3 regions of the Micromonospora sp. NPDC048907 genome follow, and region 1 is predicted to be linked to each of the others. Evidence: predicted binding sites of a transcription regulator. Region 1 holds the regulator's gene; each other region holds the start of a gene.

Region 1 (10,141 bases):
CCTGCTCGGCCGTCCACTCCAGGCCGCCGAAGCGCACCCGCTTCACCCCGTGGTCGTCGGCGTGCGAGACCAGCCAGTGGGCGTACCGCCAGCCGTTGCGGCTGTCGGCGGCCGGCACGGTCAGGCCGGTCAGGTCGGTGCCCGCGGTCAGCTCCGGCAGGCCCCAGTCCAGGGCCAGGCCCTGCATCAGCGCGCTGGCGGCGGCCGGGCCGCGCATCGTCGGCGTCGGGCCGACCGTGCAGGCCACCGCCCCGGTCGCGTCGCCGAGCAGGGCGCGGGTGAGCACCTGCGACTCGTCCGCCCACTTCTCGTACGCCTCGGGGTAGGCCGACCGCTGCACCCGCTGGGCGGCCTCGGTCACCCGCAGCTTCTCCCAGCCCCTGACCTTCTTCAGCGCGGCGTAGAACTTCTTGGCCGCGTAGCGCGGGTCGCGGATCTCCTCGGGGGTGCCCCAGCCCTGACTCGGGCGCTGCTGGAACAGGCCGACCGAGTCGCGGTCCCCGTGGGCGATGTTGCGCAGGTGCGACTCCTGGTAGGCCGTCGCCAGCGCCACGACCACGGCCCGCTCGGGCATCCCGCGCTGCACGCCGATCGCCGCGATGGTGGCCGCGTTGGCCATCTGGTCGGCGCCGAGCACGACCTCACCGTCGGCCTGGACGGTGCAGGTGCGGCTGGCCGTCGGCAGCCGCAGGTGGTGCCCGAACTGCTTCGCGACGAACCACACGCCGAGCAGCGCCAGCACCGCCACCACCACACCCGATGCCACGATCGCCGCTCGCGTTCGCACCCGCACCCCCAGTCCCGACAGCCCGCCAAGCGTACGTCGCCCACTCCCGTCCCCGGGTCGGCCGACCGGACGCCTCCCGCTGCGTCACCGCCCCGGCACGCCCCGCGTCCGGGGGTCTCCCGGCCTCAGTCTCCGGCGGGGACCCAGGCCGCGGGCCGCTTCTCCCGGAACGCGAGGACGCCCTCCCGGCCCTCCTCGGAGAGGAAGTACCCCGTGGAGAGCGCGGCCAACTCGGCGATCTCGGCCCGCAGGTCGGTGGCGGCCGGCCGGCGCAGCAGCTCCTTGGTGCCGGCGAGCGCCTTCGGCGCGCCCTTCACGAGCGAGGCGCGGTAGCGCGCCACCGCGTCGTCCAGCTCGTCCGCCGGCACGGCGGCGGTGACCAGGCCGATCTCGGCGGCGCGCCGGCCGTCGAAGGTGTCGCCGGTCAGGTACAGCTCGGCGGCGGCCCGGGGGTGCAGCCGGGGCAGCACGGTCGCCGAGATCACCGCCGGGATCACCCCGATCCGGACCTCGGTGAAGGCGAACGTCGCCTCCTCGGCGCAGACCGCCAGGTCCGCGGCGGCGATCAGGCCCAGCCCGCCGGCCCGCGCCGGCCCGGCCACCCGCGCCAGCACCGGCTTCGGGCACTCCCGGACCGCGACCAGCACGTCGCCCAGCATCCCGGCCGGCACGTTCCCGCTGGCGTACGCGGCGGCGGTCTCCTTCAGGTCGGCCCCGGAGCAGAACACCGGGCCGGTGTGGTCCAGCACGATCGCCCGGACCGCGTCGTCGGCGACCGCCGCGGCCAGCCCGGACAGCAGCTCGGTCATCAGCGGGGTGGAGAGCGCGTTGCGGTTGTGCGGGCTGTCCAGGGTGAGGGTGGTCACCCCACGGGCCGTGGCGACCCGCACGAGAGCGTCCGGAGAGGTCATGCCGGGCACACTAGTGGCCATGCCCGGCGTCCTTCCAGAAGGCGAACCCGTCCCGCGCGACGGGGCGCTGCCCGCTGCCGCCCGCCGCTCCGTCGGCGCGCGCGGCTTCGGCGTGTACGTGCACGTCCCGTTCTGCGCCAGCCGGTGCGGCTACTGCGACTTCAACACCTACACGGCGGCCGAGCTGGGCGGCGGGGGCAGCCGCGAGACGTACGCCGACACCGTGCTGGCCGAGCTGGCCCTCGCCGGCCGGGTGCTGGGCGACACCCCGCCGCCCCGGGTGGACACCGTCTTCGTGGGCGGCGGCACGCCCACCCTGCTCCCCGCCGACGACCTGGCCCGGATCCTCGACGGCATCGACCGCACCTGGGGGCTGGCCGCCGGCGCCGAGGTGACCACCGAGGCCAACCCCGAGACGGTCACCCCGGAGTCGCTCAAGACGCTGCGGGCCGCCGGCTACACCCGGATCTCGCTGGGGATGCAGTCCGCGGCGCCCGGGGTGCTGGCGATCCTCGACCGGCAGCACAGCGCCGGCCGGGCCACCGCCGCCGCGCTGGAGGCGCGGGACGCCGGGTTCGAGCACGTGAACCTGGACCTGATCTACGGCACGCCGGGGGAGTCGGCCGAGGACTTCGCCGCCTCGCTGGACCAGGTGGTCGCGGCGGGGGTGGACCACGTCAGCGCGTACGCCCTCATCGTGGAGGACGGCACCCGGCTGGCCGCCCGGATGCGCCGCGGCGAGCTGCCGTACCCCAGTGACGACGTGGCGGCGGACCGCTACCTCGCCGCGGAGGCGGCCCTCGCGGCGGCCGGCTTCTCCTGGTACGAGGTCTCCAACTGGGCCCGCTCCGACGCGGCCCGGTGCCGGCACAACCTGCTCTACTGGACGGGCGCCGACTGGTGGGGTCTCGGCCCGGGGGCGCACAGCCACGTCGGCGGGGTGCGCTGGTGGAACGTCAAGCACCCGACCGCGTACGCCCAGCGGCTGGCCGCCGGGGAGTCGCCCGGCCTGGCCCGGGAGGTGCTCACGCCGGACGAGGCGCACATGGAGGACGTGATGCTGCGGCTGCGGCTCGCCGACGGGCTGCCCCTGTCCGGGCTCGACGAGGCGGGCCGGGCGGGCGCCGAGCGGGCCCGGGCCGGCGGCCTGCTGGACGACGGCGCGTACGCCGCCGGGCAGGCGGTGCTCACCCTGCGGGGCCGGCTGCTCGCCGACGCGGTCGTCCGCGACCTGCTGCCCTGACCGGACCCGGCCGGCCCGGAGGCCGACCGGGTCGGGGTCACTTGATCAGGTTGGCCGACATCGGGTAGCGGTAGAACTGCCCCTCGTTGGCCTTCACGCCGGCCAGGATGCCGAACACCACGCCGATGATGACGGCCGCGCCGACGGCGAGGAACCCGATGAGGATGCAGCTCAGGATCCAGCCGACGACGCCCACGATCGACCACACCAGCTGGAAGTTGAGCGCCGCGACCGCGTGCTGGCGGACGGTCGGGGACTGGTTGCCGCGGGCCAGCATGGCGACCAGTGGCGGAAGCCACCCCAGCACGCCGCCGCTGACGAACATGGCCGCCGCCCCGCCGAAGTGCGCGACGAGCGCCCAGGTCTTGTCGTCGGTGTTGGCGTAGCCGGCGGGCGGCCCGTAGGAGCCGCCGCCCGGGTAGCCGCCGCCCGGCGGGGGATAGCCGCCGGGGGGTGGGTAGCCGCCCGACGGCGGCTGTCCGCCGGGAGGCGGGGGATAGCCACCGGGCGGGGGATAGCCGCTCCCCGCCGGTGCCCCGGACAGTGGTGCGGTGGGTGGTTCGCCGGCCGGCGACGAGCCGTACGGTGCCGACGGCGGGGTCGGCTCCGGCGGCGGTGCGCCGGAGTCCCCCGCTCCGGGAGGGCGAGGAGGTTCAGTCATGGACGTCACGGTAGGTCCCGGAGGCAAGGGCGCACCAGAGCGACATCGCCCGGGATGTCCGGCTGTTCGGCCGTGGCGGGCCGGGTGTGCGGCGGGCCGCACCGGAGGTACGTCGCTGATCATCGCGTCGGCGGGTCGGCCGACGTAGACTGGCACTCGCTACAGTCGAGTGCCAGACGCCCGGCGGACGCCGCGCGCCGGGGCGGACGAGGTGCGTCAGGAGGTGGGGAGATGGGTCTCGACGACCGCAAGCTCGCCGTGCTGCGCGCGATCGTCGAGGACTACGTCGCCACGCAGGAGCCGGTCGGCAGCAAGGCCCTGGTCGAGCGCCACCAGATGGGCGTCTCCCCGGCGACCGTCCGCAACGACATGGCGGTGCTGGAGGAGGAGGGCTACATCCGGCAGCCGCACACCAGCGCCGGCCGGGTGCCCACCGACCGCGGCTACCGGCTGTTCGTCGACCGGCTCTCCCGGGTCAAGCCGCTCAGCCCGGCCGAGCGCCGGGCGATCGAGCGCTTCCTGGTCGGCGCGGTCGACCTGGACGACGTGGTGCACCGCACCGTCCGGCTGCTGGCCCAGCTCACCCGGCAGGTCGCCGTCGTGCAGTACCCGAGCCTGGCCCGCTCCAAGGTGCGTCACCTGGAACTGGTGCCGATCTCCACCACCCGGCTGATGGTCGTCATGATCGCCGACACCGGCCGGGTCGAGCAGCGGCTGGTCGAGATGCCCGGGCCCGTCGCCGCCGAGGAGGTGACCGACCTGCGCCGGCTGGTGAACGAGAAGCTGGTCGGCAGCCGCCTCTCCGACACCCCGCCGCTGGTGCAGGCCCTCGTCGACGAGTCGACCCCGCAGCTGCGCCCGGCCATGGCCACGCTCTCCAGCGTCCTGCTGGAGACGCTGGTCGAGCGGCACGAGGAGCGCATCGCGCTGGCCGGCACGGCCAACCTGACCCGCGGCGGCCTGCTCGACTTCCAGGGTTCGCTGCGCCCGATCCTCGAGGCGCTCGAGGAGGAGGTCGTGCTGCTCAAGCTGATCGGGGAGGCCGAGCCGAGCACCACCCGGGTGCTCATCGGCGACGAGAACGAGATCGACAACCTGCGTGCCGCCTCGGTGGTCAGCACCGGGTACGGCCCGGGCAGCACGATCGTGGGCGGTCTCGGCGTGCTCGGCCCGACCCGGATGGACTACCCCGGCACCATCGCCACGGTGAGGGCCGTGGCACGCTACGTGGGCGAGCTGCTGGCCCAGAACTGACCAGTCAGGACCGACGGCCGGCTCCGGCCGCCGACCGGCGCAACGCGAGACGAACATGAGGACACCGAACGCAGTGGCCAGGGACTACTACGGCATTCTCGGCGTGAGCCGGGACGCCTCCGACGACGAGATCAAGCGCGCCTACCGCAAGCTGGCGCGGCAGTTCCACCCGGACGTCAATCCGGACCCGGAGGCACAGGAGAAGTTCAAGGACATCAACGCCGCGTACGAGGTCCTCTCGGACGATCGGAAACGGCAGATCGTCGACCTGGGCGGCGACCCGCTCGCCCCGGGCGGCGGGGGCGCGGGTCCGGGTGGTCCGGGCGGCGCCGGCCCGTTCGTCGGCTTCCAGGACATCATGGACGCCTTCTTCGGCGGGGCGGCGGGCGGCAGCCGCGGCCCGCGGCCGCGCACCCGGCCGGGCGCCGACGCGATCCTGCGGCTGGAGCTGGACCTGAACGAGACGGCGTTCGGCGTCGAGGCGCCGATCACCGTCGACACGGCCGTGCTCTGCACCACCTGCTCCGGCGCGGGCACCGCGGCCGGCACCCACCTGGCCACCTGCGAGGCGTGCGGCGGCCGGGGCGAGGTGCAGTCGGTGCAGCGGACCTTCCTCGGCCAGGTGGTCTCCGCCCGGCCGTGCACGGTCTGCCAGGGCTACGGCACCACCATCCCGCACCCCTGCCCGACCTGCGCGGGTGACGGCCGGGTGCGCACGCGGCGCTCGCTCACCGTCAAGATCCCGGCGGGCGTCGAGGACGGCATGCGGATCCGGCTGGCCCAGCAGGGCGAGGTGGGTCCGGGCGGCGGCACCGCCGGCGACCTCTACGTGGAGATCCACGAGCGGCCGCACGACGTCTACTCCCGCAAGGGCGACGACCTGCACTGCCGGGTCACCGTGCCGATGACCGCGGCCGCGCTCGGCACCCGGCTGACCATCAAGACCCTGGACAGCGAGGAGACGGTCGACGTCAAGGCGGGCACGCAGCCGGGCAGCACGCTGCGGCTGCGCGCCCGGGGCGTGCCGCACCTGCGCGGCACCGGCCGGGGGGATCTCTACGTCCACCTGGACGTGCGGACCCCGACCAAGCTCGACGCCGACCAGGAGCGGATGCTGCGCGACTTCGCCAAAACCCGCGGCGAGGAGGTCGCGGAGCTGACCAAGCAGGGCGGCTTCTTCTCCCGGATGCGCGACGCCTTCAACGGGCACGCCTGAGGTGTCGGCGCCGCTGTTCCTGGTCGAGGCGCTGCCCACCGGTGACACGCTGACGCTGGACGGCCCCGAGGGGCACCACGCGGCCACCGTGCAGCGGCTGCGCGTCGGCGAGGAGCTGCTGCTCACCGACGGGCGGGGCGGCACGGCCGGCGCCGTGGTCACGGCCGTCGGCAAGGGCACCCTCGACCTCCGGGTCACCTCCCGGGGGTACGAGGACGCGTCCCTGCCCCGGCTGGTCGTGGTGCAGGGCATCGCCAAGGGTGACCGGGGCGAGCTGGCGGTGCAGGCGATGACCGAGGTCGGCGTGGACGAGATCGTTCCCTGGGCGGCGTCCCGCTCGGTGACCCAGTGGCGCGGGGAGCGGGGCGTACGCGCACGGGAGAAGTGGGCGGCCACCGCCCGGGAGGCGGCCAAACAGGCCCGCCGCCCGTGGCTGCCGGTGGTGGCCGGCACGCCCGACGAGTCCACCACCACGGTGGCCCGGCGGATCTCCGGCGCGGCGGCCGCGTTCGTCCTGCACGAGGAGGCCGACGAGCGGCTGACCACCGCCGTCCTGCCCGACACCGGGGAGATCGTCCTGGTGGTCGGCCCCGAGGGCGGCATCGCCCCGACCGAGCTGGCCGCCTTCACCGCGGCCGGCGCCCGCCCGGTCCGCCTGGGCCCGTCGGTCCTCCGCACGTCGACGGCCGGGGTGGCCGCGCTCAGCGTGTTGTCCGCCCGCCTGGACCGCTGGTAGACCGGCCGGGGGCTCCGCCGGGCGGGGGTCAGCTGCGCAGGTAGGAGGCGCCGTTGAGGTCGATGATGGTGCCGGAGGCCCATTCGGCATCGGGACTGGCCAGCCAGTGCACGGCCGCCGCGATCTCCTCCGGGCGGGCCACCCGGTGGAACGGGGACTGGGCCCGGACGGCGTCGCCGCGGGGGCTCTTCAGGTGCTCGTTGGTCATGTCGGTCTCGACGAAGCCGGGGGCCACGCAGGCCACCCCGATGCCGTAGGGCGCCAGGGCCACCGCGAGGGACTGCGCCATCGCGTTCATCCCCGCCTTGCTGGCCCCGTACGCCGGGTTGGCCGGCTCGCCCCGGAACGCGCCCCGGGAGGAGACGTTGACGATCCGCCCGCCCCGCTCGCGCATGTGCTGGGCGGCGCACCAGGCGGCGTTCGCCGCACCGAACAGGTTGGTGTCCAGCACCTCGCGCCACCGCTGCCGCCACTGCTCGTAGCTGCTCTCGAAGACCGGGTGCGGCGGGTCGGCCGGCCCGAACACCCCGGCGTTGTTGACCAGGACGTCGAGGCCGCCCAGGCGCCGCGCCGCCTCGTCCACCATGGCCCGGACCGCCTCCGGGTCGGCGAGGTCGGCGCGGACCACCACGTGCCCCTCGCCGGGCAGTTCGGCGCGCAGCGCCTCGGCCAGCTCCGCGGAGTCCCGGTGGTGGACGGCCACCCGGTCCCCGCCCTCCGCGAACGCCCGCGCCACCGCGCGGCCGATGCCGCGCGAGGCCCCCGTCACCAGTACCGCCCGAGAAGTCACGCGGCACATCATGCCTGACCCGGTACGGGACGCCTTACCATGCCCCGATGGGAACCGACTGCCTGTTCTGCCGGATCGTCACCGGGGAGATCCCGGCCACCATCGTCCGCGAGACCGCCACCACGCTGGCGTTCCGGGACATCGACCCGAAGGCGCCCACCCACGTGCTGGTGATCCCAAAGGAGCACTACGCGGACGTGGCCACCCTGGCCCAGGGTGACCCGGGGCTGGCCGGTGAGCTGCTGGGCACCGCCGCCGTGGTGGCCGAGGAGGAGGGGCTGACCGTGGACGGCTTCCGGCTCATGTTCAACACCGGCCCGTACGGCGGCCAGGAGGTCTTCCACGTGCACGCGCACCTGCTCGGCGGCGTGCCGCTCGGCCCGATGCTCTGCCGCTGACGCACTGCCTAGACTGCCCTCATGATCACGGTGCAGGACCGGCTCGGCCGGATGGTGCGGCAGGCGCAGGCCCACGGGCGGATCCCGGCGGTCTCGGCCGCCCTGCACCGGGCCGACCGGCCGCTCTGGACCTGCGCGGTCGGCGGGACCGGCAACGACACCGCGCTCGGGCCGGAGTCGGTCTTCCGGATCGGTTCGGTCACCAAGACCTTCACGGCGGTGCTGGTCATGCAGTGCCGCGACGACGGGCTCCTCGACCTGGACGACCCGATCGGGCGGCACCTCGACCTGCCGGCGCACGGCGAGCTGACCGTCCGCCGGCTGTTGTCGCACACCGCGGGCCTGCAGCGCGAGCCGCACGGCGACGTCTGGGACAGCCTCCGCGCGCCCGACGTGAGCGAGTTGCTCGCCGACCTGGCCCGGGTGGAGCGGGTGCTGCCCAGCGGCCGGCGGTACCACTACTCGAACCTGGGCCTGGCCCTGCTCGGCGAGGCGGTCGCCCGGCTGCGCGGCGGCACCTGGGCCGAGGTGCTGGCCGAGCGGGTGCTCGCCCCGCTCGGGCTGACCGCCACCGGCCCCACGCCGGGCGACCGGGCGGCGACCGGGTTCCTGGTCGACGCGTACTCCGACGAGGCCCGTCCGGAGCCCCCGACCGACTTCGGCGCGGTGGCCCCCGCCGCGCAGCTCTGGAGCACCGCGCCGGACATGGCCCGCTGGGCCGCCTTCCTGGCCGACCCGGCCGCGCTGGACCCGGCGGGCGCGGTGCTCGCGCCGGCCACCCTCGACGAGATGCGCTGGCCGCTCACCACCACCGACGAGACGCTCTGGGCGGGCGGCTTCGGTCTCGGGCTGATCCTGGTGCCGCAGCCGGAGCGGGTGATGCACGTGGGGCACGACGGGGCCATGCCCGGTTTCCTGGCCGCCGTCTACGGCCGGCGCGGCGGGGACGGCACGGCCGGCGCGATGGGCTGCGCGGTGCTCGGTTCGTCCGGCACCGGCGTGGAGGTCTTCGACCTGCCGCACCGGCTGCTCGCCGCCGCCGCCGAGCACGACCCGGCCGACGTCGAGCCGTGGCGGCCCGGCGCGCCCGCCCCGGAGCACCTGCGTGGCCTGCTCGGCCGGTGGTGGGGCGAGGGCTTCGAGTACGTCTTCTCCTGGCACGACGGGGCGCTGCGGGCCCGGGGCGCGGACGACCCGGCGGGCAAGCCGCCCGCGGTGTTCGCCCCGGTGCCGGACCGGCCGGACGTGTTCCGCACGGTCGCCGGCCGGGAGGTGGGCGAGCTGCTCCGGCTGACCCGGGACGAGCGCGGCGCGGTGGTGCGCATGCACTGGGCCACCTACCGCTTCACCCGGCACCAGGAGACCTTCGAGGGGTACGACTTCCGCGCCGGGAGCTGATCTCCCGGCACCGGCGGAGGGTCTGTTCCGCCGGCTGGCGCCGGACGGAAATGGGCGCGGTGCCGCGGGTGTTGACCCGATACGATGGGAGTCACGACCGCCGCGCCAGCAGGGCCCGGCGCCGAGTTCGAGAGCAGGTGGCGTAGGGCCCGTCGGCCCGACCTATGACCGGCACCCCACCTCCCGGCCCGCCCCGGGTGCAGACCAGGATCACGGTCCCCGACCAGAAGATCATGGTGAACCTGCTCGGCGCGGGCGACGAGATCCTGCGGCTCGTCGAACGCTCGGTCAACAGTGACGTCCACGTGCGGGGCAACGAGATCACCATCACCGGCGCGCCCGCCGACAACGCCCTCGCCGAGCGCCTCTTCAGTGAGCTGCTCGAACTGATCGAGAAAGGCGAGACCCTGACCACTGACGCAGTCCGGCGTACCGTCGGGATGCTCGAGCAGGGCGGCGCCGAGCGGCCCGCCGAGGTCCTGACGCTCAACATCCTCTCCCGGCGCGGGCGCACCATCCGTCCCAAGACCCTGGGTCAGAAGCGCTACGTCGACGCGATCGACGCGCACACCATCGTCTTCGGCATCGGGCCGGCGGGCACGGGCAAGACCTACCTGGCCATGGCGAAGGCCGTCCAGGCGCTCCAGGCCAAGCAGGTCAACCGGATCATCCTGACCCGGCCGGCGGTCGAGGCGGGCGAGCGGCTGGGCTTCCTGCCCGGCACCCTGAACGAGAAGATCGACCCCT
Region 2 (10,141 bases), on a different contig from region 1:
TCGACCGAGCGGCCGACCACCTGGTCCGCCCCCTCCTCCGGCTCGACCTCGTCCAGCAGCTCCCTGATCGGCACGCCCAGCCAGCGGGCGTTGCCGATGAGGTCGCCGCCCACCTCGTTGGAGACGCAGGCCAGGGTGACGTAGCGCTCGACCATCGGGCGGGCGAGCAGGTCGTCGAAGCTCAGCTCGATCGGTTTCCGTACCCGGCCGTGGATGCGCAGCCGCCAGGTGGCCGGGTCGACCTGCGGCACCACCAGGGCGGTGTCGATCCGGTAGAACTCCCGGTTCGGGGTGACGAAGGGGGCGAGCCGGCTGACCGACAGGTCGGCGCCGGCCGGCACCGGCGGGGCGGGCACCGCCGGAGCGGGCAGCCGCACCGCCTCGCGGGCCGCCGAGACGCCCCGCCGCCCGGCCAGCCAGTGCCCGCCGAGCCCGGCGACCGCCGCCGTGCCGGCCAGCAGGCCGACGCCGCGCAGGAACCGGCGGCGCGACTCCTGGTCGCCGCCGTCGAGCGGTTCCCACCCGGCCGGAGTCTCGTCCCGCGCGAGCGCGGCCACGGCCGGGGGCGGGGCGGGTGCCGACGGCGTGGACGCGGACGGCTCCGACTCCGGCGTCGCCGGCGCCGTCCGCGGCCCGGCGCCCGCGCCGAGCGGACCCGCCACGAAGGCCCAGAGCGTCAGCGCCCCCAGCAGGCCGCCGACCAGGGAGGGCAGCGCGTCGAAGGCGTCCGCGCCGGCCCGGGTCAGCGCGGCGGCCACCCCGAGGGCGGCGAACGCCGCGATGCCGGCCAGGCCGATCCGGAGCCGCCGGGCCGCCAGCACGCCGACCAGCGCCGCGATCGCGGCCAGCAGCACCGCCGTGCCGACCAGGAGAGCGATCTTGTCGTGCCGGCCGAAGACCGCGATGGCGAAGTGCTTGAGCGGCTCCGGCACCACGTCGACGACCAGCCCGCCGACCGCGATGATCGGCGCGGACCGGGGGCCGGTGAGGACGGCCACCGGTTCGGCCGCGCCGATCGCGACGGCCGCGGCGGTGACCCCGGCCAGCGCGGCCTGACCGCGCGACATGTTGCTCACGGCGACCAGTGTCGTCGGTCGGAGCGGCCCGCCGCCAACCTCGTCAGCGTTCCGTAAGCAGAGACGGGTCAGGGCACACCGCCGGGTGGCGGTGTGCCCTGACGTCAGGCCGGGCGGCTCGGGATCAGAAGCCCGGGCCGTGCTGGTGGCCGTGACCGTGGCCGTGGCCGTGACCGGCGTCGGCCGGCTCGGCCTTCTCCGGCTTCTCCACCACGAGGCTCTCGGTGGTGAGCAGCAGGCCGGCGATCGACGCGGCGTTGGTGACCGCGTTGCGGGTCACCTTCACCGGGTCGAGGATGCCGGACTTAACCAGGTCGACGTACTCGCCGGTGGCGGCGTCGAGGCCGTTGCCCCACTCCTGGGCGGCGACCTTCTGCACCACCACGTAGCCGTCGTGGCCGGCGTTCTGGGCGATCCAGCGCAGCGGCTCGACCAGCGCCTTGCGCACGATCGAGACGCCGACCTTCTCGTCGCCGGTGAAGCCCAGGTCGTCGTCGAGCACCGGCAGGATCTGGGCCAGGGCGGCGCCGCCACCCGGGACCGTGCCCTCCTCGACCGCGGCCTTGGTCGCGGCGATCGCGTCCTCGATGCGGTGCTTGCGCTCCTTCATCTCGACCTCGGTGGCCGCGCCGACCTTGATCACCGCGATGCCGCCGGAGAGCTTCGCCAGCCGCTCGGCCAGCTTCTCCCGGTCCCACTCGGAGTCCGAGGCCTCGATCTCCTTGCGGATCTGGGCGACCCGGTCGGCGACCTCGGCGGCCTGGCCGCCACCGTCGACGACCGTGGTGTTCTCCTTGTCGACCACGACGCGGCGGGCGGTGCCGAGCACCTCCAGGCCGACCTGGTCGAGCTTGTAGCCCAGCTCCGGGGCGACCAGCTCGGCGCCGGTCAGGATCGCCATGTCCTGGAGCATCGCCTTGCGGCGGTCGCCGAAGCCGGGGGCCTTCACGGCGCAGACCTTGATGGTCTTGCGGATCGCGTTGACCACCAGCGTGGACAGGGCCTGGCCCTCGACGTCCTCGGCGATGATGAGCAGCGGCCTGCTGTTCTGGAGGACCTTCTCCAGCAGCGGCAGCAGCTCCTCGATCGCCGAGATCTTCTGCGTGGTGATCAGGATGTACGGGTCCTCGAGGACCGCCTCCTGCCCCTCCACGTCGGTGACGAAGTTCGGCGAGATGAAGCCCTTGTCGAACTGGAGACCCTCGGTGACCTCCAGCTCGGTGGTGAGGGCGGAGCCCTCCTCGACGGTGATGACACCGTCGCGGCCGACCCGCTCCATCGCCTCGGCGATCAGCTCGCCGATGGTGGAGTCCTGCGCGGAGATGGTCGCGACGTGCGCGATCGACTCCTTGTCGGCCACCTCGACGGCCCGGCCGAGCAGCGCCTCGGAGACCTTGGTGGCCGCCGCGTCGATGCCCCGCTTGATGCCGGTCGGGTTGGTGCCGGCGGTCACGTTGCGCAGGCCCTCGCGGACCATGGCCTGGGCCAGCACGGTCGCGGTGGTGGTCCCGTCGCCGGCGACGTCGTTGGTCTTGGTCGCCACCTCCTTGACCAGCTGCGCGCCGAGGTTCTCGTAGGGGTTGGTGAGCTCGATCTCCTTGGCGATGGTCACGCCGTCGTTGGTGATCGTGGGGGCACCAAACTTCTTGTCCAGGACGACGTTGCGCCCGCGCGGGCCGAGAGTGACCTTGACCGCGTCCGCGAGGGCGTTGACACCGTGCTCCAGCAGGTGCCGGGCGTCGTCCGAGAAGCTCAGGATCTTCGCCATCTGTATCCCTTCGAAGCGACGCTGCCCCGGCCCGGCGAGCCGGACCGGGGCAGCGACACTGATCGGTTGCTTACTTCTCGATGACCGCGAGGACGTCGCGGGCGGAGAGCACCAGGTACTCCTCGCCGGCGTACTTGACCTCGGTGCCGCCGTACTTCGAGTAGAGGACGGTGTCGCCGACCTTGACGTCGATCGGCACGCGGTTGCCCTTGTCGTCGATCCGGCCCGGGCCGACAGCGAGGACGGTGCCCTCCTGCGGCTTCTCCTTGGCGGTGTCGGGGATCACGATGCCCGAGGCGGTGGTGGTCTCGGCCTCGTTCGCCTGGACCACGATGCGGTCCTCGAGCGGCTTGATCGCAACCTTGGTCGCGGTAGTCACGGGCATACCCTCCTGGGGTACTTGGTGTCGTTGCCGGTCGGCACGCCGACCAGCGTCAATCTGCCACATGCCACCGGGCGGGGCCGTCGTCGCGGGTGCCGGTCCGCCTGGCGCTCAACCCCCGGACACCAGGGCCCGGGCGTTGGCACCCTCAGGGTGAGAGTGCTAATCGCAGGTTATTCCTCGGCTAGCACTCCGTCAAGGAGAGTGCCAACGCGCCGCGCCTCGTGTCGCCGGCCCCGGGCCGGACCGGCGCCGCCGGCGACGCGCGCCAGGGGTCCGGGCCGGCCGCCCGGACGTGGCCGGGAGAATGCGCGGGTGGACCTGGAACAGTTCGCCGCCCTGCGTACCCCCGAGGGGTCGGCCGCGCTCGACGCGGCGGCGCGGGTGGCCGGCGGCGACCCGCTGACGGCGGCGGCGGCGCTCCGCACCGCCGGGGTGCCGGCCGGCCTCGCGGCGGCGGCGCTGACCCAGGCCGAGCTGCGCCGGCGCGCGGTGGGCAAGTTCGGCCCGGCGGCACGCGGCATGTTCCTCACCCGGGCGGGCCTGGAGCAGGCCACCCGGGGGGTCGTGGCGCGGCGCCGGGCGGAACGCCTGCGCGCCGCGGACGTGGCCACGCTTGCCGACCTCGGCTGCGGCCTCGGCGCGGACGCGCTCGCCGCAGCCGGCGCCGGCATCCGGGTGTACGGCGTGGAGGCCGACCCGGTGACCGCCGCCATGGCCGCCGCGAACGCCGAGGCGGCCGGACTGGCCGACCGGTTCACCGTGGAGTGCGGGGACGCCACGGCGTTCGACGTGGGCCGGGTCGACGGGGTCTTCTGCGACCCGGCCCGCCGGAAGGCCGGCACCGGCCGGCGGATCTTCGACCCGAACGCCTACTCGCCGCCCTGGGACTTCGTGACGGGGCTGGCCGCGCGGGTGCCGCGCACGGTGGTGAAGGTGGCCCCTGGGCTGGACCACGCGCTGATCCCGGCAGGCGCCGAGGCGGAGTGGGTGAGCGTCGACGGCGACCTGGTCGAGGCCGCGCTCTGGTGCGGCGAGCTGGCCGGGGTGCCCCGCCGCGCCACCGTGCTCCGGGAGAGGGAGGGACGGCTCAACGCCCACCAGCTCACCGGCAGCGGCGACGCCGAGGCGCCGGTGGACGGGCCCCGCCGCTTCCTGTACGACCCGGACCCGGCGGTGGTGCGCGCACACCTGGTCGCCGAGCTTGCCGGCGACCTCGACGCGACGCTGGCCGACCCGAGCATCGCCTACCTGTACGGCGACGAGGCCCGGCCGACGCCGTTCGCCCGCTGCCTGGAGGTCACCGACGTCCTGCCGTTCTCGCTGAAGCGGCTGCGCGCGCTGCTGCGGGAGCGCCGGGTCGGACGGGTGGAGATCCTCAAGCGCGGCTCCGCGCTGGAGCCGGAGAAGCTGCGCCGGGATCTGAGGCTGGCCGGCGACGCGGCGGCCAGCCTGGTGCTGACCCGGGTGGCCGGCGCGCCGACCGTGCTGCTCTGCCGCCCGGCGCCGGGCTGAGCGGGACGCGCGGCGGGTCAGGACGCTTCGCGGACGCGCAGGTCGGCCAGCCACACCTCGGCCAGGTCGCTGAGCGCGACGTCGAGGACCTCGCTGAGGCAGACCACGGTGCCGAACGCGGGCGCCGGGAGCCGGCCCACCTCGATCTTGCGCAGCGTCTCGGGCGAGATGCCGGCCGCCAGGGCCACCTCGACGAGGCTGCGGCCACCTCGCGCGACCCGGAGCGCCGCCCCGAGACGTTGCCCCGCGGCGATCTGTTCCGGCGTGAGCGGTGGGCGAACCATGCCAGCAGGATATCCGCCTTCCCGGATCGGCGAAGCCGACCGGGCGGGCGCCTCGGCCGGCCTGGTATAAATATACCGCACCGGAAGGAAGGGTTGATCGTGATCGAACTGAAGTCGGCCGAGGAGATCGACCGGATGGCCGAGACCGGCCAGTTCGTCGGCGAGCTGCTGGCGGAGCTGCGTGAGACCGCCGCCGTCGGGGTCGACCTGATGGACCTCGAACACCACGCCCGCCGCCGGATCAGGGAACGTGGCGCGGAGTCCTGCTACTGGGACTACACGCCGTCGTTCGGCCGCGGCCCGTTCCGCAACGTCCTGTGCCTCTCGGTCAACGACGCGGTGCTGCACGGCCTGCCGCATCCCTACGTCCTGCGCGACGGCGACCTGCTGAGCATCGACGTGGCGGTCGGGCTCGACGGCTGGGTCGCGGACTCCGCACTGTCCGTCGTCGTCGGCACCCCGGCCCCGGAGGACCTGAAGCTGATCGAGGCCACCGAGGTCGCACTGGAGGCCGGGATCGACGCCGCGCGGGTGGGCAGTCAGCTCGGCGACGTCTCCGCCGCCATCGGCGACGTGGCCCGCCGCTACGGCTACCCGGTGAACAACGAGTTCGGCGGGCACGGCATCGGCCGCACCATGCACGAGGCCCCGCACGTGCCCAACAGCGGCCGCCCCGGCCGGGGCATGCGGCTCAGGCCCGGCCTGACGATCGCCATCGAGCCGTGGTTCTGCCGGGGCACCGACAGGATCAGGTTCGACGGGGACGGGTGGACGATCCGGTCCGCCGACGGCTCGCGCTCCGCCCACTCCGAGCACACCGTCGCGATCACCGAGGCCGGCCCCCGGGTGCTGACCCGCCGACCCGGGCACGACACGAGGCCCGGCGACCGCAGCGGGCGGTCGGCCGCGTCGGCCTGACGAGCGTCCCCGTCGGCGCGGCGCGCGGCCCGAGCAGGCCGGTCGCCCTCTTCCCGGCCGGTGATTTCGGCTCGCCCGCCGGACGGGAGCCGGGTTAGCTTGTCGCTCATGGCGGGACAGGGCACTCCGGCGACGGCACTGCTGACCAAGCGGAAGATCGCGCACAGCACCCACCCGTACGACGTCTCGCCGGACGCGCCGAACTACGGCGCCCTGGTCGCGGCGGCCCTCGGGGTGCCTCCGGCCCGGGTGTTCAAGTCGCTGGTCACCGAGGTCGACGGCGGGCTGACCGTGGCGGTCGTGCCGGTCACCGGCGAGCTGGACCTCAAGGCCCTCGCCGCCGCGGCCGGCGGGAAGCGGGCGGCCATGGCGGACCGGGCGGTGGCCGAGCGCGCCACCGGGTACGTCCGCGGCGGGATCAGCCCGCTCGGCCAGCGCAAGCGGCTGCCCACGGTCGTCGACGCCTCGGCGCTGGCGCATCCGACGGTCTACGTCTCGGCGGGGCGCCGCGGCCTCCAGCTCCAGCTCGCCCCGGCCGACCTGGTCGCGCTGACCGGGGCCGTCACGGCGCCGATCGCCTCCCGCTGAGCGCCGGCCCTGGGAGCGTTTCCGCACGCCACCCGGATGGAGCGCTCTCTGCAGGTGACAACGGGGTGCCACTGGCGTTGCTGAATTGTTACTGCCGCCAACAAACTTCTGACCTCGGCTCTCTTGCGCGCCTCCGCGGGGGAGGAATACGTTGCCGGGCACAACAAAACACCGACACCACTCCCCCAACCCCCGAAAGGACCCATGCATATGCGCAAGGGCTTCCTCACCTTCGCGGCAGTCGGTCTTCTCGCGACCGGCAGCATGGCCGCCTGCGGTGACAACGGCGGTTCCGACCAGGCCGGCGGCTCGACCGACAAGAAGCCGAAGATCGGCGTGATCCTCCCCGACAGCAAGTCCTCCGCCCGGTGGGAGGGCGCCGACCGCAAGTACCTCAAGGAAGCGTTCGACGCGGCCGGTGTCGAGTCGGACATCCAGAACGCCCAGAACGACAAGAACGCCTTCCAGACCATCGCCGACCAGATGATCACCAACGGCGTCAACGTGCTGATGATCGTCAACCTGGACTCCGGCACCGGCAAGGCCGTGCTCGACAAGGCCAAGTCGCAGGGCGTCGCCACCATCGACTACGACCGGCTGACCCTGGGCGGCTCGGCCCAGTACTACGTCAGCTTCGACAACGAGGCGGTCGGCAAGCTCCAGGGCGAGGGCCTGAGCAAGTGCCTGACCGACAAGGGCGCCAAGAACCCGTCGATCGCCTACCTCAACGGCTCGCCGACCGACAACAACGCGACCCTGTTCAAGAACGGGTACGACTCGGTGCTCAAGCCGAAGTTCGACTCGAAGGAGTACACCAAGGTCGCCGACGACTCCGTGCCCGCCTGGGACAACGCGCAGGCCGCCACGATCTTCGAGCAGCAGCTCACCAAGGCCCGCGGCAAGATCGACGGGGTGCTGGCCGCCAACGACGGCCTCGGCAACGCGGCCATCTCGGTGCTGAAGAAGAACAAGCTCAACGGCAAGGTCCCGGTGACCGGTCAGGACGCCACCAAGGAGGGCCTGCAGAACATCCTCGTCGGCGACCAGTGCATGACGGTCTACAAGGCGGTCAAGAAGGAGGCTGACGCCGCCGCCGAGCTGGCCATCGGGCTGGCCAAGGGCCAGAAGAAGGACACCGGACAGACGGTCAAGGACCCGGAGGGCGGACGGGACGTCCCGGCCGTGCTGCTGGAGCCCAAGGCGATCTACAAGGACAACGTGAAGGACGTCGTGGCGGACGGCTACGTCACCAAGGACGAGCTCTGCACCGGCGCCTTCGCCAAGCTCTGCACCGACGCCGGCATCAGCTGACCCCCACCCCGCACCAGGCGGCGCCGCCCGGCACGGACACCCGTGCCGGGCGGCGCCCGCGCCGGACGGGATCCGAGACCTCCCCTCCGTTCCGAAGGAGAACCCCCGTGTCCGCAACCCCCCTGCTGGAGCTACGCGGGATCGACAAGAGCTTCGGTCCCGTCCAGGTGCTGCGCGATGTGGCCTTCACCGCGTACCCCGGCGAGGTGACCGCGCTGGTCGGCGACAACGGCGCCGGCAAGTCGACCCTGGTCAAGTGCATCAGCGGAATCCACCCCACCGACGGCGGGGAGTTCCGCTTCGACGGCCGGCCGGTGAGCATCAACAGCCCGCGCGACGCCGCCGCGCTGGGCATCGAGGTCGTCTACCAGGACCTCGCGCTCTGCGACAACCTCGACATCGTGCAGAACATGTTCCTCGGCCGGGAGAAGCGCAGCGGCATCGTGCTCGACGAGCCGACCATGGAGCAGATGGCCGCCGAGACCCTGGCCGGCCTGAGCGTGCGGACCGTGAAGTCGCTGCGCCAGCACGTGTCCAGCCTCTCCGGCGGGCAGCGGCAGACCGTGGCCATCGCCAAGGCCGTGCTCTGGAACAGCAAGCTGGTCATCCTGGACGAGCCGACCGCCGCCCTCGGCGTCGCGCAGACCGCACAGGTGCTGGAGCTGGTCCGCCGGCTCGCGGACAACGGCCTGGCCGTGGTGCTCATCTCGCACAACATGAACGACGTCTTCGCGGTCTCCGACCGCATCGCCGCGCTCTACCTCGGCCAGATGGTCGCCCAGGTGAAGACCAGCGACATCACGCACGCGCAGGTGGTCGAGCTGATCACCGCCGGTCGCTCCGGCAACCTCGGCCTCGCCGATTCGGGCAGCAACGGCACCGGGGCCGCGCCCGCCGACACGACTCCAGGAGCCGTCCGATGACCACCACCGCCGTCAAGAGGGAGGGCCCCGCCGCGGTCACGCCGGCGCCCACCCTCGGCACCCACCTCAGCAACTACTGGCGCCGGGTACGCGGTGGCGACATCGGCGCGCTGCCGGCCGTGTTCATGCTCTTCGCGCTGGTGGTCGGCTTCTCGATCGCCCGGCCGACCTTCTTCACGGCCGGCAACTTCGCCAACCTGTTCACCCAGGGCGCCGCGACCACGCTGATCGCGATGGGTCTGATCTTCGTCCTGCTGCTCGGCGAGATCGACCTCTCCGCCGGCTTCGCCAGCGGCGTCTGCGCCGCCATCCTGGCCAACGCGGTCACCGAGCGCGGCTACCCGTGGTACGTGGCGATGCTCGCCGCCGTGATCACCGGCGTGGTGATCGGCACCATGCTCGGCCTGCTGGTGGCGAAGGTCGGCATCCCGTCCTTCGTGGTCACCCTCGCCGGCTTCCTCGCCTTCCAGGGCATCGTGCTGATGCTCATGAAGGAGGGCTCCAACATCTCGGTGCGGGACGACACCATCCTCGCCATCGCCAACCGCAACCTCTCCCCCACGCTCGGCTGGGCGCTGGCCGCGGTGGCCGTCGCCGCGTACGCGGCCGTGCAGCTGCTGCGCCACCGCAACCGGGCCGCCCGCGGCCTGCTCACCGACCCGATCGCGGTGGTGGGCGCCCGGATCGCCGGCCTCGCGGTCATCCTCGGCGCGGCGGTCTACGTGCTCAACCTGGAGCGCAGCCGCAACGTGCTCGTCGTCTCGCTCAAGGGCGTGCCGATCGTGGTGCCGATCATCGCGGTGCTGCTGGTCGTCTGGACGTTCGTGCTCCAGCGCACCAGCTACGGCCGGCACGTCTACGCGGTCGGCGGCAACGCCGAGGCGGCCCGCCGGGCCGGCATCAACGTCGACCGGATCCGCATCTCCGTCTTCGTCATCTGCTCCACGATGGCGGCGATCGGCGGCATCGTGGCGGCCAGCCGGGCCAACTCCGTGGACCCCAACACCGGTGGCAGTAACGTACTGCTCTACGCCGTCGGCGCGGCGGTGATCGGCGGCACCAGCCTCTTCGGCGGCAAGGGCCGGATCCTCGACGCCGTGCTCGGTGGCGCGGTGGTCGCGGTCATCGACAACGGTATGGGACTGATGGGTTACAGCTCGGGCGTGAAGTACGTGGTCACCGGCGTGGTCCTGCTCGCCGCCGCCACCATCGACGCGCTGTCCCGCCGGCGGGCCGCCGCGACCGGCACCCGCTGAACCCGGCACGGAACATGACGGTGGCGATGCGCGCGGGACCGAGCCAGGACGAGATCCGTCGGCAGAACCTGGGCGCGCTGCTCCGGTACGTGCACGTCCGGGGCGCCACCAGCCGCGCGG
Region 3 (10,141 bases), on a different contig from region 1:
CCGGACTCGTCCGGGCGGGGGATGGGGGGATCGCCCGGGCGGGGGATTGGGGTGATCCGTTGGGTAACTGGCTTTTCGCTGTGAGTGCGGAAAACGCGCCGACAAGGACTTGACGGCAGGAATTGGACGGCGCAAGATGCTCCGTGCGGGAGGGCATCCGCCGGAGACTTTTCAAGTTCTTGCGACCCAACGCCGGAGGCGTTGTGCGGACGTCCCTCCCGACCAACGTCCGAAGGGGCCAGCGGAAAACCGCTGGCCCCTTCGCTGTGCGGGGGCCACCCTCACGGGCGCGGGCCTCCCGGTCACCCTCCTCGATCCCGCCGATCGAGCGACCCTGGACGCCGTCTACCGGACGGCCGTCGCGGCGCAATCCGTGGACGAGCCGGATCTCCCGCCGCTGTGCCGGCGGCGGTTCGAACACCACATGATCGTGATCAACGAGCAGCTCGGCTGCCGGCTCGACCGACTGGCGGTTGACGATCTGACTTGTGACACGCCACTACTGATCTGGTGGCAAGCTGTTGCATGATGGCGGGCATGACGGAGACCCCGCACCCCCTGTACGACAGGCACGCCGAGACCCTCGACCGGGCGCTGACCGCGATCACGGAGCGCGGGTACTGGTCCGCCTATCCCGAGTCGCCCAGCCCCCGGGTGTACGGCGAGACCGCCGCCGCCGACGGCAAGGCCGCCTTCGAGGCGTACCTGGGCGGTGACTTCCCGCTCGACCAGCCGGGCGACGGCGACACCGTCGCCACCGAGGTCAGCCCGTTCGGCGTGGCGCTCGACGTGCGCTACCCGCACGCCGGCGCCGACCAGCTCGTGGCCGCCGCCACCGCCGCCCTGCCGGCCTGGCGTGACGCCGGCCCGCGGGCCCGGGTGGGCGTCTGCCTGGAGATCCTCGACCGGCTGCACCGGAACATCTTCGAGCTGGCCAACGCGGTGCAGTTCACCAGCGGCCAGGCGTTCGTGATGGCCTTCCAGGCCGGCGGCGCGCACGCGCTCGACCGGGCGCTGGAGGCGATCGCCTACGCGTACGCCGAGATGACCCGGCACCCGGGCACGGCCGGCTGGGAGAAGGCCGCCGGCAAGGGCGACCCGCTGCGGATGAGCAAGACCTTCCACGTGGTGCCCCGCGGCGTGGCGCTGGTGATCGGCTGCAACACCTTCCCGACCTGGAACTCGTACCCGGGCTTGTTCGCCTCCCTGGCCACCGGCAACCCGGTGGTCGTGAAGCCGCACCCGCGCGCGGTGCTGCCGCTCGCCATCACCGTGAAGTACGCCCGCCAGGTGCTCGCCGAGGCCGGCTTCGACCCCAACCTGGTGCAGCTCGCCCCCGAGGCGGCCGGCGAGAAGCTCGCCTCGACGCTGGCCCTGCACCCGGCGGTCAAGATCGTCGACTTCACCGGCTCGACCGAGTACGGCGACTGGCTGGAGGCCAACGCCCGGCAGGCCGCCGTCTACACCGAGAAGGCCGGCCTCAACACGGTGGTGATCGACTCCACCGACGACTTCGCGGGCCTCTGCCGCAACCTCGGCTTCACGCTGACCCTCTACAGCGGCCAGATGTGCACCACCTCGCAGAACCTGCTGATCCCCCGGGACGGCATCGAGACCGACCAGGGGCACAAGAGCTTCGACGAGGTGGCCGCCGGCATCGCCGGCGCGGTCGCCAAGCTCACCGCCGACCCGGCCCGGGGTGTCGAGCTGACCGGCGCGATCGTCAACGACGGCGTGCTGGAGCGGCTGGAGGAGGTCACCAAGGTCGGTGAGCCGGTGCTGGAGTCGCGGACCGTGGCGCACCCGTCCTTCCCGGACGCGGTGGTGCGGACGCCCACGGTCGTGAAGCTCGACGCGGCCGACACCGCGACCTACTCCCGCGAGTGGTTCGGCCCGATCTCGTTCGCCATCGCGACCGACTCGACCGCGCACAGCCTGGAGATCCTCCGCTCCACCGTCGGCGAGAAGGGCGCCCTGACCGCCGGCGTCTACTCGACCGACGAGGCGGTGCTGGACGCGGCCGAGGCGGCGGCCGTCGACGCCGGCGTGCACCTGTCCTGCAACCTGACCGGCGGGGTGTTCGTCAACCAGTCGGCGGCGTTCTCCGACTTCCACGGCTCGGGTGCGAACCCGGCGGCGAACTCGGCGCTGACCGACGGCGCGTACGTGGCGAACCGGTTCCGCATCGTGCAGAGCCGCCGCCACGTCTGAGCCCGCGCAGGGAGGGGCCCCCTGCCGACGCAAGGGGGCCCTTCCGGCGCCGGGCTTCAGGCGGGCCGGCGCATCTGGAGTTCGTGGAGCGTCGGGATCCTCGGGTGCGGGACGCGCACCCCGGTGTCCACGAAGCCCAGCTTCTCGTACGCCCGGCAGGCGCGGCCGTTGCCGACCACCACCTCCAGCATCAGCTCGGGCCGGCCGCACGCCCGGGACCAGGCGGCCACCTCGTCCACCAGCGCGCCGAGCAGCCCGCTGCCGCGCCAGGACGGCGTGACGTAGACGGCGTAGATGACGGTCAGCCCCGGCTCGTCCGGGGCGACCGTGCCGCCGGCGTGGCCGACCAGCCGGCCGCCGGGGTCGGCCACGAACTGGGCGTTGTGCTCGCCGTGCGAGACCGCGGCGATCCGGGCCGCGTACTCGGCGTGCGGCCGGGCGGCGGCCTCGGCCACGGTCTCCAGGAACGCCAGCGGGGAGTCGGCCAGCATCTCCAGCCGGAGCGCCCGCATCCGGGCGGCGTCGGCCGGGCGGACCCGGCGGACGGTGGTGGTCGTGGTGGGCGCGCTGGTCATGTCGCATGCATACCGGAAGGGCCGTCACCCGTGCCCGGCCGGGCCCGGACCGCGCCCGGAATATGCCCGATTTGTGGTCGTGCGCGGTCGTCACGCCTCGTGTACCGTGCGATTTCGGTCACTCGATTCAGCGGTCGTCGCCGATCGCCGAACCGGTGGCTCGCCGGTGCCGGTCCGCCGGTTTCCGGGGTCGTGGAACGCCGCGCAGAGTGAGGAAGTGCACCGTGGCACAGGGCACCGTGAAGTGGTTCAACTCCGAAAAGGGCTACGGCTTCATCGCCGTCGACGGCGGGCAGGACGTCTTCGTCCACTTCTCCGCGATCGAGATGGACGGCTACAAGGCGTTGGACGACGGCCAGCGGGTCGAGTTCGAGATCGCCCAGGGCCAGAAGGGGCCGCAGGCCGAGCGGGTCCGCGTCATCGCCTGATCCTGCGCGGCCGCCGCCCGATCGGCGGCCGCGTCACCCCGACGAGGGGGGTGCGGCGCAGGCCCGCGCCGTGGAAGATCATGAGCCGTTCCAGCCGCCGCTGCTGAGGAGGGTTCATGTCCGACCTGTCCCCGTCGGGTTCCGCCGAGCCGGTGCCCCCGGCATCGCCCGGTGCCCCGGCCGACCCGACCCGGCCCGCGTCGCCGGCCGCGCCGGGGCATGCGGTCGACCCCACCGCGCCCGGGTCGCCCACCCCGACGGACCGCGTCCGGCCCGCTGCTCCGGCGGACCCTCCAGTGCCGGCGCAACCCGGCCCGTTCGCACCGCCCGGCTCGCAGGTCGGCCCCGGTGCGTTCGCCGCACCCGGCCAGCCCGGGGCCGGCGGCCAGCCCTGGGAGCCGTACCCGGCCGGGCCGCCGCAGGGCTGGGCCTGGCCGGCCGGTGGCGCGCCGATGCCCGGCGCGGCCTACCCCGGCTACCCGCTGCCCGGCCAGCCCTACGGCTGGCACCCGGGTCTCGATCCGCAGGATCCCCTGGTCACCCCGCCGCACGCGGGCGTCGGCGGCTGGTTCAGCCGGTGCGGGGGCGCGCTGCGGCGCGGCTGGCGGCAGCTCCTGCCGATCATGCTGCTCACCCAGACCGTCCCGGCGACGGTGATCGCGGTCATCTCGCTCGCCCTGGCTCCGACCGAGCAGCCGGTCACCGGCGCGGACGGCACGCCGGTGCTGCCCAGCGGCTACTTCGAGCACGTGTTCGCCTTCTACGGCGCGGTGCTCCTGGCCGCCCTGATCTTCGGCCCGCTGCAGAGCGCCGGCTGGGCCGCCGGCACCTGGGTGGTGGCCCGCCAGGCGGCCGGGGAGCCGGTCGGGGTCGGCGCGGCGCTCCGCTACGGGCTGCGCCGCGCCCTCGGCCTCTGGGGCTGGACCATCGTGACCTCGCTGCTGATCACGGTCGGCGCCTGCTTCTGCCTGCTGCCCGGCCTCTACGCGGCGTTCGCGTTCGCCCTGTTCGGCCCGATCTACCTGTTCGAGCGGCAGGAGCCCGTCGGCCGGGCCTGGCGGATGTTCCACAACCGGTTCGGCATGGTGCTGGGCCGGGTGGCGCTGGTCATCTGCGCGCTGATCGCCGCCGCGGTGCTCGACGGCGTGCTCGGGCTGGTCAACCAGCTTGCCTTCGGGGTGGACCCGCTGGCCGCACCGGGCACCGCCGTGGGCGCCGTGGCGCTGGCCGTGGTGGGCGCGGTGCTGGCGACCCCGGCCTACCTGGCGCAGCTCGTCGGGCTGGTCGCCACGTACGCCGAGCAGCGGGCCCACGAAGGCCCAGTGAACGCCGCCCGGCTGGCCGCGGAACTCGGCTGAGCGGGGGCAGCGTGCTTGCACTCGGCTAGGGAGAGTGCTAAACAAGTCATTGGCACTCGCGTACGGTGAGTGCCAATGGTCGGGGCGGTAGGGCCACGGCCGTGCCGGTGTCGGAATGGCGCCGGAGCGGCACGGGGCCGGTCGTCGCGGGCTGTCCGGCCCGACCGAGGAGACGTCGTCGTCGCCAGGTGGCGACGTCCCCAAGGTGCGTACACCAGACGGGCCCATCCGGGAACCCTCGGGTGGCCCGTGAGTGTCCAGGAGGACAACGCCGTATGGCCAAGATGATCGCGTTCGACGAAGAGGCGCGCCGCGGCCTCGAGCGGGGCATGAACCAGCTCGCCGACGCCGTGAAGGTGACGCTCGGCCCCAAGGGCCGCAACGTCGTGCTCGAGAAGAAGTGGGGTGCCCCCACCATCACCAACGATGGTGTGAGCATCGCCAAGGAGATCGAGCTCGAGGACCCCTACGAGAAGATCGGCGCCGAGCTGGTCAAGGAGGTCGCGAAGAAGACCGACGACGTGGCCGGTGACGGCACGACGACGGCGACCGTCCTGGCCCAGGCCCTGGTCCGTGAGGGTCTGCGCAACGTGGCCGCCGGCGCCAACCCGATGGCCCTGAAGCGGGGCATCGAGGCCGCCGTGGCCAACGTCTCGGAGGAGCTGCTGAAGCTCGCCAAGGACGTGGAGACCAAGGAGCAGATCGCCTCCACCGCCTCCATCTCCGCCGCTGACCCCAGCGTCGGTGAGATCATCGCCGAGGCGATGGACAAGGTGGGCAAGGAAGGCGTCATCACCGTCGAGGAGAGCAACACCTTCGGCCTCGAGCTCGAGCTCACCGAGGGCATGCGCTTCGACAAGGGCTACATCTCCGCCTACTTCATGACCGACCCGGAGCGTATGGAGGCCGTCTTCGACGACCCGTACATCCTGATCGTCAACAGCAAGATCTCGTCGGTGAAGGACCTGCTCCCGATCCTGGAGAAGGTCATGCAGTCGGGCAAGCCGCTGCTGATCATCTCCGAGGACATCGAGGGCGAGGCCCTGGCCACCCTGGTGGTCAACAAGGTCCGCGGCACCTTCAAGTCGGTCGCCGTCAAGGCGCCGGGCTTCGGTGACCGCCGCAAGGCCATGCTGACCGACATCGCCATCCTCACCGGTGGTCAGGTCATCAGCGAGGAGGTCGGCCTCAAGCTCGACGCCGTCAACCTCGACATGCTGGGCCGCGCCCGCAAGGTCGTGGTGACCAAGGACGAGACCACCATCGTCGACGGTGCCGGCGACGCCGACCAGATCCAGGGCCGGGTCAACCAGATCCGGGCCGAGATCGAGAAGAGCGACTCCGACTACGACCGCGAGAAGCTGCAGGAGCGCCTGGCCAAGCTGGCCGGCGGTGTTGCGGTGATCAAGGTCGGCGCGGCCACCGAGGTCGAGCTGAAGGAGCGCAAGCACCGCATCGAGGACGCCGTCCGCAACGCGAAGGCCGCCGTCGAGGAGGGCATCGTCCCGGGTGGTGGCGTCGCGCTGGTGCAGGCCGGCAAGACCGCCTTCGACAAGCTGGACCTGGCCGGCGACGAGGCGACCGGCGCGCAGATCGTCAAGATCGCGCTGGACGCCCCGCTGCGGCAGATCGCCGTCAACGCCGGCCTCGAGGGTGGCGTCGTCGTCGAGCGCGTCCGCAACCTCGACCCGGGTCACGGCCTCAACGCCGCGACCGGCGAGTACGTGGACCTGCTGGCCGCGGGCATCATCGACCCGGCCAAGGTGACGCGTTCCGCGCTGCAGAACGCCGCCTCGATCGCCGCGCTGTTCCTCACCACCGAGGCCGTCGTGGCGGACAAGCCGGAGAAGACCCCGGCCGCCCCGGCTGGCCCGGGTGGCGGGGAGATGGACTTCTGAGTCCAGCTCCACCCAGCACGCCGAAAGGGGGCGGGCCGCGTCAGCGGTCCGCCCCCTTCTCGTATGTCTCAGGTCGGCAGTGGTCGTTGGTTGCGTCGCTTGTGCGCCCGGTCGTAGGGCGGTGCGAGCCGGATCGGTTCGTCCACCGGTTGCAGTGGTTCCTCGGCGGAGGGTCCGTCGGCCCCGGTCATCTCCGCGAGTTGTTCGGCGTCGCCGAAGTCGAGCCGGTCGAACGGCAGCTGGCCGGGAAGCTCGCCGACCGGTCGCCAGCTCGCCGGCTGGTCGTCGGTCCGTTCGTCGTCCGTGGTCATGCCCGCCTCCTCTAATCCCCGACCGTAGGGGCCGGTCGATGACCGAGGAGGCCGAACGGCGTTATTGCCGTCTATGTAACTTTAGTTACTTCTGTCCGTTCAGTGCCTTCCGGTACAGGAAGAACACCCGCTCGATCCGCGCGCCCGCCGCCCCCGAATAGAACGGCACCGGGCCCACCCAGCCGATCTGCGCCGCCTCGACTCCGGCCGCCGCCTGGTCGCGCAGGCAGCGGCGGAGCAGCACCCCACCGATCCCCGAGCCCTCGGCCGCCGGAGCGGTCCCCATCGGCCCGAACCAGCTCGGCCGCGACGACCCGTACGCGGCGAAGCCGAGGATCTCACCGTCCCGCTCGGCCAGATGCGCGCCCGCGCCCGGCCGGCCGACCGAGCCGGCCAGCTCGCCGTCCCACGAGCCGCCGAAGGTGGTACGGGCGAACGCGGCCAGCGCCGGCAGGTCGGCCGGCTCGGCCCGGCGTACCGTGACGCCCCGCCCGGCCAGCCGCTGCTCGGCGGGCTCGGTGGAACGCAGCGCCGCCGAGCCCTCACCCAGGTCGGCCGTCATGTTCCAGGCCGTCCGGTCCTGCCGGTAGCCGAGCCGCAACGCCGCACAGACCGCCGGCGTGTAGCGCACGTCGACGCCGGGCCAGGCGTAGTGCGGCGGGTTTCCGGCCAGCAGCAGCTCGGCCGCGCCGAGCCCGCCGAGCCGGGTCTCCGCCTCGGCCAGCAACGACCCACCGATTCCCTGGCGGCGCTCGTCCGGCGCCACCGCCACCAGGTCGACGTGACCGACGCGCGGATCCCCTGCGGACAGCGAGCCGACCAGCACCCCGACCAGCGAGCCGCCGCGGACCGCGCCGAGGCGCAGCACCGGACGGTCGGCGGCCGCGCGGTCCGCGAGAGTGGCCACGATCGCCGGCGCCTCGGCGGCGTCCTCCGGCAGGTCCAGGGCGCGCCGGCAGAGGTCGACGACCTCGGCCAGGCGGTCGGCCCCCAGCTCGATGATCTCCACGTCCATGGACGCGACCCTAGGTCATCCGCCGGCCAATGGACAGGGTTGTTAACCGAGGTCGGCGGCCCGCGCGGCGCGGACCGCCGCGTACGCGTCGACCAGGCCGGCGCCGACCAGGTTCCGGGTGCCGCCGCAGGGCGCGTCGGCGGGCGTCACGGCCGGCGTGGCCGTCTCGGTCAGGATGCGGCGGGTGCGGTCCAGGTCGCCGACCAGCGCCGGGTTGGCCGACCACATGAGCGCCACCACGCCGGCCACCTGCGGGGTCGCCATCGAGGTGCCGTCCAGGGTGGCATAACCGCCCCCGGGGAACGCCGACGGCACCCCGGCGCCCGGCGCCACCAGGTCGGGCTTGGCGGCGCCCCCGACCGCCGGCCCCCGGCTGGAGAACTCGGTGAGCCGGCGGGCCCGGTCGACCGCACCGACCGTGAGCACGTCAGGGTACGGCGCCGGCGGGTCGGCGATCGAGCCGCAGTACGGGCCGCTGTTGCCCGCGGCGGCCACCACCAGGATGCCGGCCGCGGCCAGCGCGGCGGTCGCCGGGCGCAGCGCCCCCGGGTCGCAGCCCTCGACCGGCGGGCAGCCCCACGAGTTGGTCAGCACGTCCGGGGCCCGCTGCGGCCGGCCGTCGGTGAGCGGGTTCCCGCCCGGCGGGAACGGCGCCAGCATGAACTGGAGGCAGTCCAGGTAGCGCGCCGGGCTGCCCAGGTTGCGGTCGAGGTTGACGCAGCCGACCCAGCTGGCGCCGGGGGCCACCCCGATCCCGTTCCGACCCACCGCGCTGCCCACCGTGTGCGTGCCGTGGCCGCCCCGGTCGGCCGGCGCCGGACGGTGCTCCCAGGGGTCGTACCAGGAGTCGTCGCCGCCCCGGAAGCCGGCGGCCAGGGCCGGGTGCCCGCCGTCCACTCCGGAGTCCGAGCTGCCCACCACCACGCCGGCGCCGGTCACGCCCAGCTCCGACCAGACCCGGTCCGCGCCGATCAGCGACACGTTCCAGGTCGGGCCGGTCGGCGCCGGCACGTCGCCCCGGGTGGGGGGCGCCGCCGCGGGCAACGGGCGCAGCCGCTGGCTGACCAGCACCCGGGCCACCTCCGGTCGACCGGCGAGCCAGGCCCGGACGGCCGGCCCGCCGTCCGTCTCGATGGCGTTGACCAGGTAGTACGGCGTCGGGTGCAGGCGCAGCCGGTCCAGCTCGCGGCGCAGGTCGCCCTGGCTGCGGTCGGCCGTGGCCACCAACCGCCGGTAGACCTCGGCCGCGCGGGCGTCCCGGCCGGCCCGCCCGGGCGCCCCGGCGGGGATGTTGGTCAGGTCGGCCTGCTCGCGGAGCACCACGAGCAGGCGTTCGCCGTGCAGGCCGGGCTGGCCGGGAACGGCGTACACCACGACGAGGGCGGCGAGCAGGGCTCCGGCGGCCAGCCCGGCCAGGCCGCGCCGGGGCGCGCGGGCGCGGGGCCGGGCGAGCAGCACGCCGTACCCGATGGCGAGCAGGACCGCGGCGGCGAACGCGACGCCGGTCGCGACCGCGACCCAGAACGGGACGTCGCGGGTGGTCGCCAGCAGGACGGTGATCTCCTCCGGGTCGGTGAACGCCAGCGGGCCGAGCAGCGCGAGGCCGACCAGCCAGCGCACCGGCCGGGGCCCGGCCGGCCGGCCCGCGTGCCGGGCCGCCGCCTCCAGCGCGCCCAGCACGAAGCCGAGCGGGGGCAGCAGGAGCAGCCCCGGCAGGTGCGCGCCGGACTGACCGGCCCCCGCGGCGAGCAGCGCCAGGGTCACCCCGGCGACCAGCCCGCCGACGAGCACCAGCCGGGCCGGCCGAGGTGGCGTGCCGACCGTGAACGCGGCCCAGAACGCGGGACCGAGGAGCACCCCGGCGAGCGCGCCGAGCGCGGCGGCGGCCAGCCCGGCGAGCAGGGTCTCCAGCGAGCCACCCAGCGCGCCCACCCAGGCCCACGGCAGCAGCGACGCCAGCCCGGCGGCCACCGCCAGCAGCGTCACCGGCCCGAACCGCCCCGCCCGGCCGCCCGCCCCCGCCGCACCGTCATCGGGCTCGGCCGGCGTGCCGGGCGGGGACGGCGGGATGGCCGGAACCGGCGGGGCGGACCGACTGCGGCGGGCGAGCCGGGCGAGGGCCAGGGCGAGCAGCGCCGCGGTCGCGGCCAGCGCGGCCAGGTACGCCTCGTGGTGCACCGGCGGCAGTGCACGGAGCAGGGTCAGCGCGCCGAGCACGAGCGTGCCGGCCAGCCAGGCCCGGCCGGTCGCCCGGACCGCGGGAGAGCGGGGGAGCAGCGCGAGCGCCAGCGTGGGCGCGCCCACCAGCAGCACGGTGACCAGCGCGACCACCGGCCAGACGGCCA

The links. The regulator HrcA, encoded in region 1, represses chaperone genes, less so after heat shock. The targets are predictions, from matches to a motif close to GGTTNGCACNCTCNNNNNGAGNGTGCNAACC.
Region 2: the regulator HrcA is predicted to act here: its motif matches at 3,364-3,394, upstream of groES (co-chaperone GroES).
Region 3: the regulator HrcA is predicted to act here: its motif matches at 4,620-4,650, upstream of groL (chaperonin GroEL).

Annotation. Positions count from the first base shown of each region.
Region 1 is NZ_JBVJHI010000002.1:866,898-877,038, reverse strand. Features, by position in the region: gene ACZ6PY_RS09205 (hypothetical protein) at 1-793, opposite strand, end outside; gene ACZ6PY_RS09200 (enoyl-CoA hydratase-related protein) at 913-1,698, opposite strand; gene hemW (radical SAM family heme chaperone HemW) at 1,718-2,941, shown strand; gene ACZ6PY_RS09190 (DUF4870 domain-containing protein) at 2,979-3,602, opposite strand; gene hrcA (heat-inducible transcriptional repressor HrcA) at 3,834-4,856, shown strand; gene dnaJ (molecular chaperone DnaJ) at 4,930-6,072, shown strand; gene ACZ6PY_RS09175 (16S rRNA (uracil(1498)-N(3))-methyltransferase) at 6,074-6,808, shown strand; gene ACZ6PY_RS09170 (SDR family NAD(P)-dependent oxidoreductase) at 6,837-7,598, opposite strand; gene ACZ6PY_RS09165 (histidine triad nucleotide-binding protein) at 7,646-7,996, shown strand; gene ACZ6PY_RS09160 (serine hydrolase domain-containing protein) at 8,018-9,394, shown strand; gene ACZ6PY_RS09155 (PhoH family protein) at 9,559-10,141, shown strand, end outside.
Region 2 is NZ_JBVJHI010000003.1:318,199-328,339, forward strand. Features, by position in the region: gene ACZ6PY_RS10955 (molybdopterin-dependent oxidoreductase) at 1-1,067, opposite strand, end outside; gene groL (chaperonin GroEL) at 1,201-2,844, opposite strand; gene groES (co-chaperone GroES) at 2,915-3,229, opposite strand; gene ACZ6PY_RS10970 (THUMP-like domain-containing protein) at 3,542-4,741, shown strand; gene ACZ6PY_RS10975 (helix-turn-helix domain-containing protein) at 4,759-5,025, opposite strand; gene map (type I methionyl aminopeptidase) at 5,125-5,943, shown strand; gene ybaK (Cys-tRNA(Pro) deacylase) at 6,052-6,531, shown strand; gene ACZ6PY_RS10990 (sugar ABC transporter substrate-binding protein) at 6,742-7,842, shown strand; gene ACZ6PY_RS10995 (ATP-binding cassette domain-containing protein) at 7,950-8,765, shown strand; gene ACZ6PY_RS11000 (sugar ABC transporter permease) at 8,762-10,021, shown strand; gene ACZ6PY_RS11005 (ROK family protein) at 10,048-10,141, shown strand, end outside.
Region 3 is NZ_JBVJHI010000003.1:664,505-674,645, reverse strand. Features, by position in the region: gene ACZ6PY_RS12655 (hypothetical protein) at 374-529, shown strand; gene paaN (phenylacetic acid degradation protein PaaN) at 538-2,211, shown strand; gene ACZ6PY_RS12645 (GNAT family N-acetyltransferase) at 2,268-2,786, opposite strand; gene ACZ6PY_RS12640 (cold-shock protein) at 3,011-3,214, shown strand; gene ACZ6PY_RS12635 (hypothetical protein) at 3,511-4,572, shown strand; gene groL (chaperonin GroEL) at 4,848-6,470, shown strand; gene ACZ6PY_RS12625 (hypothetical protein) at 6,539-6,781, opposite strand; gene ACZ6PY_RS12620 (GNAT family N-acetyltransferase) at 6,867-7,796, opposite strand; gene ACZ6PY_RS12615 (S8 family serine peptidase) at 7,839-10,141, opposite strand, start outside.